One region of the Bacillus sp. KNSH39 genome, then DNA from elsewhere that is predicted to be linked to it. Evidence: riboswitches for the same ligand, from Rfam matches in the RefSeq annotation. Region 1 holds a riboswitch; each other region holds the start of a gene.
The links. A riboswitch is a leader RNA that binds a small molecule or an ion and turns the genes downstream of it on or off. The one in region 1 is predicted to bind S-adenosylmethionine.
Positions count from the first base shown of each region.

Region 1 (2,202 bases):
AGTTGTCCTTTTAAGAATTCACCAGTTTTCTTATCAAGGTCAGCATCACTCGTTAATAATTCTAATGTTATCTTTTCAGAACCAAGCTCTTGTTTAGCTTTTTTCCATAACTCTTGTGCAGATTTTGTATCAACTTTTGTTAAATCGCCGTTTGCAGTACGGAAGTCTTTTCCTTCAGGTCCTTTTGCAAAGTTTTTTGGAACGAGACCAAATGTTGGTGTAGAGCCATCATTTAATAACGTATTTACAAAGGATTTTCTATCAATTGTTTGATCAATTGCTTGGCGTGCAGAAACGTTTTGAAGTACTTTGTTTTGTTGATTCATACGTAAAAATTGTACGCCTACGTTTGGACGTTCTTTAAAGTTAGCATCCTTTTTATATTTATCGACGAAGTCAGATGTTAGTTTTATACGATCTAATTGTTTTGACTCGAATAAATTTACTTCTGTTGATTTTTCTTTTACGACATTAAAATTGATTTCTTCTAGTTTGACAGTATCTTTATCCCAATAGGTAGGGTTCTTCTTAAATTTAAAGCTTTGTTCGTGCTTCCAATCGCTTAGTGTAAAAGCTCCATTGTACAAGATTGTATTATCTTCTAAAGCGTACTTATCACCTTGTACTTTAAAGAATTCCTCATTAATTGGTAGAAATGTTGGGAACGCTGTTAAGCTAATAAAATAAGGAACAGGACGCTCTAATTCTACCTCAAACGTATGGTCATCAACTGCTTTTACACCAAGTTGGTCGGCTGGAAGTTCTTTGTTGTTAATTTTTGTTGCGTTTTTAATATCAAAGAATAAAAATGCATATTCAGAGGCTGTTGCTGGATCTACGGCACGTTGCCAAGCGAACACAAAATCTTTAGCTGTAACAGGAGTGCCGTTTGACCATTTTGAATCTCGCAAATGGAATGTGTATTTCGTTTTATCGCCACTTACTTCATGAGATTTTGCAACACCAGGAACAGGTTTGTTACCTTCACCAAGATTATACAAACCTTCAAATACGTTTCTCATTACTTGACCAGAATCAGTATCTGTAGCACGAGCCGTATCCATTGTTCGTATTTCAGTAGGTGAAGATAAGTTTAAAACCTGTTTACTAGGTGCCTCGTCTTTTGCATTTGCTCCGCTTGCTTCGTTTTTATAACTACCGCAACCAGTTAATAAAATACTTACTCCTACAACTGATGCAATACCGGGTACAAACTTCTTTTTCATTTGATTTTCCTCCTAAATAATTAAGTTTGGATGATGATGAGGGAAATGAAAAATAAAAAATCCCTCTTTTCATATTGAGAAAGAGGGATTTTTACGTACAAGTTATGCACCCGTATATAAACGAAGTCCCTCATTCTATCTTTCAAGCATAAAGCTTGCAGGAAGTGGCACAGTATTCAAAATGAACCTGTTGCCGAGGTTTCAAAGGGCCAGTCCCTCCACCTCTCTTGATACAATGAGTAAACGAATAAATTTTATTAATTTTTGTGTTTCTTTGATAATTCAAAATCTTACACCTTGAATAATGAAGTGTCAACTAAATGAAATATAGTTTAAATTTTCAGTTTTATTAAATAGAAAAACCACTGCATATGGCAGTGGTTTTTCTACTAGAAGTTAAAGTTATCTGGATCTGGACCAACGCGACGATCTTCATTTAAAGCTTGAATTGCTTTCATATCATCAGCACTTAATTCAAAGTCGAAGATGTTTGCATTTTCAATAATGCGATGTTCTTTAATTGATTTGGGAATTGTTACAACTTCGTTTTGTAAATCCCAACGTAAAATAATTTGCGCAGTTGATTTATTATATTTTGTCGCAATTTCTTGTAACGTTGGATTATCTAGTAGTTGTCCTTGCATTAATGGTGACCAAGCTTCAAGCTGGATATTATGTTCTTTACAGAATGCATGTAGCTCTTCTTGTGCTAAACGTGGGTGATATTCCACTTGGTTGACCATTGGCTTAATTTCAGCAATTTCAAATACGTCTTGTAAGTGGTGAATGTGGAAATTACTCACACCGATAGCGCGAACACGGCCATCTTTATAAAGTTTTTCTAATGCTTTCCATGATTCAGTATATTTCCCTTTTACAGGCCAATGTACTAAATATAAATCTAAATATTCTAGACCTAATTTCTCTAATGTAGTTTCAAATGCTTGAAGTGTTGTTTCATATCCTTGATCGCTAT
Region 1 covers NZ_JBQXYO010000001.1:4,053,309-4,055,510, forward strand. The annotation lists gene ACUL40_RS20795 (peptide ABC transporter substrate-binding protein) at 1-1,226, opposite strand, end outside; SAM riboswitch class I at 1,359-1,463, opposite strand; gene ACUL40_RS20800 (aldo/keto reductase) at 1,616-2,202, opposite strand, start outside.

Region 2 (2,202 bases), 2.3 Mb from region 1:
AATCGCGTCTTTTCTTCTCTTCATTAAATACGAGGACTGGATCAAATTGTTCTTTGTATAAATCAAGTACGGTAACTGAATGATTTGTTTCCTGTAGTCCTTTTTGCACATGATTGAAAATCGCCGCGTTAAAACTTGAAGGGTTAGGATGAGCATATATAATTAGTACGTTCACTACAAAACAACTCCCTCTATACGTTAAAGTTTCTCCTTCTTTAATAACTTCTCTACAATTTGTACGTTTTTCGAACTTTGCAACAATCGATTTAATAATATAAGTAACTCTTCTTTTTCTAAATCTTTCAGTTTCTCTTTAACTGCACTCTCACCAGCACCTTGCATATCATAAACAACTGCCACCATATGTTTACAATAATTTTCATAGGGACACTCACAGTTACTTTCTGAAAAATCTTCGAGATCGATAACTACTTCATAATTCCTTGCATTTCCAGTAACGAAAGCAAACACTTTTTTATCTTGTATTTCAACATCTTCTACATGCCCACCTTCATAATATTCATATCCCTTATCTACAATGTACTTTGGGATCCATTTCGTTATATCTTTTAATAAGTAAGCGTACATAATTGTACCCCTTCCTTTAATTCCCTTTTGACTTCAAAAATCCTGCATGTTATTCTAATTACTGTTAAGTAGCAAGTCTACGTGACAAAACGACTGACACCTATTCGGCGAAGGTGTCTCTTTTCATTTGCAGCCGATATGAATTGCCTCTTTCAGGCACATTCAATTTTTGACACTACACACTCAACACCATTCCCTGTATCAGGCTGCTTTAGCAGTCTTTTACTCTACATACTCCGTTATTTTAAGAAAAAAAGAGAGCTTAGCTCCCTTTTCTCGCCTTATACAATACCCCTTTTTCAGCATAGAGATATTCATCAGCTAATGTAATTTTCCCATCCAGTTTTAGTTCGTCTAATAATCTTGATAAATAAAATTGATGCAACATCTTTTTCGTGAATTTTCCTTCATGATGCGAAACGATATGTTCTTGAATATCTAACAATGATATCGGCTTATCTTGCTCTATCATATATTCATAAACTGTACTACGCAGTTTTACGTATTTTTCGAGTGTCACAGTAATGCGCAACCCCTTTCTTCTTAATATAAATTTTCGTAATCGGTTTTTTTGCAATAAAAAAACCTCTCCGATAAGAAGAAGTTACGTATATATCTTCGTCTTATCTCCCAGAACAAATATGTTCTGCTGGAATTAGCACCTGCATCGCGGTTGCTGGGTTTCATCGGGCCAGTCCCTCCACCTCTCTGGATAAGAAAATATTCACTTAATTCTTACTATACGTAATTCCACTTTAATTGTCAAACAAATATAATAAATATAACAAATTATATTTTCTTCCTTACTGTTCATACTACCCATATACGAACATGCAAGGAGGATTATGAAATGCATCAAAATGCTCGCGGATATGTACAAGATTCTTTTCAATCATTACAAGAAGCTAAAAATTGTTTAGAAGAAGCGCTCGAAACAGTTGAAAAAGATTTTAATCGCGCTCGTATTGAACAATCACTTTATGCTGTTGAACAAGCTATTCAACGTTGCGAGTACACCGTTCACATTTTAGAAAAAGATTAAAAACTTCCCATCAATTGATGGGAAGTTTTTTCAAATGGCATACTTCATAATTATTGCCGTTATGATTAAAAAATATACAGAATTAGCAATTTCTAAAATTCCTACTTTTTTAATAGAAATTTTTTTGCCATACAACACAATTGCTCGAATGACACTTGGTATAAAAATAAGAGAACACCACGGATTAATCACAAATATGATTATCGTTAATACGATATGATATCCCCAAGATATAAGACGATACTTCGGGTTATTTTTTTCACGAATCATCGTTTTCACATAGAACGTACTACCTAAAAAGTATAAAAATGAAATAAGCGCAATGAATAATGCTGTATGATCGATTTGCTTCATTGAAAAGGAATAACTAATTAACCCACCGATACAAAACACAATAATCGCACAAATATCATTTAATAGTGCTCTTTCATTTTTTTGACGAGCGTAATACATATTCACTATAAATAATGGAATCATTACTATTACGAATAAAAGAATTCGCCACTCATATAATAAAGAAATCATCCCAAATAGGAACGCAATAAGAAAATAAATAATGGCAACTTGTAAAA
Region 2 covers NZ_JBQXYO010000001.1:1,742,246-1,744,447, forward strand. The annotation lists gene ACUL40_RS08775 (NAD(P)H-dependent oxidoreductase) at 1-175, opposite strand, end outside; gene ACUL40_RS08780 (SWIM zinc finger family protein) at 199-588, opposite strand; gene ACUL40_RS08785 (hypothetical protein) at 851-1,108, opposite strand; SAM riboswitch class I at 1,209-1,307, opposite strand; gene ACUL40_RS08790 (hypothetical protein) at 1,439-1,630, shown strand; gene ACUL40_RS08795 (YwiC-like family protein) at 1,661-2,202, opposite strand, start outside.
Region 2: another riboswitch for S-adenosylmethionine. It lies ahead of ACUL40_RS08785 (hypothetical protein); the one in region 1 lies ahead of ACUL40_RS20795 (peptide ABC transporter substrate-binding protein).

Region 3 (2,202 bases), 1.4 Mb from region 1:
CGAACATTTCTCATGCGTATGAACGACTTTCGGCCTTTGAATCGTGTCTTTTTCTATTACAGGGGTAATATTCGCAACAGCGCGCTTCATACTTTGAATATGTTCTGGAGTCGTACCACAACAACCACCCAATAACCGAATACCTTGCTCAATAAATCTCGGTGTCATCGCTTCAAAATAAGCTGGGCTTCCCTCATATACGTAACGTCCATCCACATAATTCGGGAGGCCTGCATTTGGGTATGCTGATAAATAGCCATTTTGAGGAATCGATATCATTTTGAAAGCTTCCGTCATATGAAGCGGCCCTAGTTGACAATTCAATCCAACAACATTTGCACCGTAATCTATAAGTTGCTTTAATATTTCATTGACATCATTTCCATTTTGAGTCGTACCTGCTTCATGTAACGCTAATTGCGCAACAATTGGAATATTCGTTTGCTTACGCAATACTTTAACGGCATGAAGTAATTCAAATTCATCGTAAAAAGTTTCTAATAGTAATCCATCAACCTGTTCTTCTAGTAAAGCCCCTGCCTGTTCAAGTAACATAAACTCTCTTTCCATATCAGTCGTTGTAACAGCTCCGATATGTTTCATACCACCAATTGTTCCTAAAATTGCATTTTTATCTGTCACAGATGCTTTCGCCAGTTTTACTGCCGCTCTATTAATTTCTGTAACTTGATTTTCTAAACCATACATACGTAATTTCGCCTCATTTGCTCCATACGTATTCGTTTGAATTACATCTGCTCCAGCAGCTACATATTGTTTATGAATCGATATAATTAAGTCTGGATCAGATACATTCAATTCTTCAAAGCTACTTTGCAAACCATGTGAATGCAATAACGTCCCAACCGCACCATCACCTATTACAATTCCTTTTGATAATAAATCTAGTAATTTCACGACTCTCCCTCATTTCTATCAATATAAAAACCCCCTCTTCACTTTGAAGAGGGGGACATAATCGTTCCTCCTCTTATTATGCAAAACATTCGTTTTGCAGGTATTAGCACCGTTTCAAACATTTCGTTTGAAGGTTGCCGGGTTTCACAGGGCCTTTCCCTCCACCGCTCTCAATAAGAGTTGTCTTTATTATTTTATTTATGTAGCTAAAAGGAAATGCGTTCCCCTTTTAACAATGTTTGTTAATTTTTTAATAAATTTAGCATGCACAAAAGTAAAAGTCAATGACACTTGCGGAAAAATAAAAATTATTTAAAATAAAGTTGCAATTCAGTTATATTTTATTGTAAAGTTAAAAACATAATAAAAATTTCATACGAACATTCTTATCTAGAGAGGTAGAGGGACTGGCCCTGTGACGCCTCAGCAACCATTAACATTTTGTTAATAAGGTGCTAATTCCAGCAAATTGTGAAAGATTTGACAGATGAGAAGAAGACTCTATTCAAACCGAAAGCCTTCTTCTTAGAAGGCTTTTTTTATTTTATATTCACTTAATGTTTCAATTTAAAAAGGAGGAATTTTCATATGTCAACAATCGAAACAAAACTAGCACAAATCGGAAATCGCAGTGAAACTACAACCGGAACGGTTAATCCACCAGTTTATTTCTCAACCGCTTATCGTCACGAAGGAATTGGTAAATCTACTGGCTTTGACTATTCACGAACTGGCAATCCAACTCGAGGTCTTTTAGAACAGGCGATCGCAGACTTAGAATATGGCGAACAAGGTTATGCCTGTAGTTCAGGGATGGCGGCTGTTCTCCTCGTCCTTTCTCTATTCCGCTCTGGAGACGAACTTATTGTATCTGAAGATTTATACGGGGGAACGTATCGATTATTTTCTGAGCATGAAAAAAAGTGGAATGTTCGATGTAGATACGTAAATACACAGTCTATTAAACAAATTGAGCAAGCTATCACAACTGAAACGAAGGCTATTTTCATAGAAACTCCAACTAATCCATTAATGCAAGTTACTGATATTGCTGCTGTCGCAACTGTAGCGAAAAGGAACGGACTACTCCTTATTGTAGACAACACTTTCTACACACCTTATATACAGCAACCATTAACAGAAGGTGCTGACATTGTACTTCATAGCGCAACGAAATATTTAGGGGGACATAACGATGTACTAAGCGGGCTTGTCGTTGCAAAAGGAAAGGAACTTTGCGAGGAAATCGCTCATTATCATAATGCATCAGGTGCAGTTTTAAGC
Region 3 covers NZ_JBQXYO010000001.1:2,669,689-2,671,890, forward strand. The annotation lists gene ACUL40_RS13615 (bifunctional homocysteine S-methyltransferase/methylenetetrahydrofolate reductase) at 1-918, opposite strand, end outside; SAM riboswitch class I at 989-1,098, opposite strand; SAM riboswitch class I at 1,302-1,412, shown strand; gene metI (cystathionine gamma-synthase/O-acetylhomoserine thiolyase) at 1,507-2,202, shown strand, end outside.
Region 3: another riboswitch for S-adenosylmethionine. It lies ahead of ACUL40_RS13615 (bifunctional homocysteine S-methyltransferase/methylenetetrahydrofolate reductase); the one in region 1 lies ahead of ACUL40_RS20795 (peptide ABC transporter substrate-binding protein).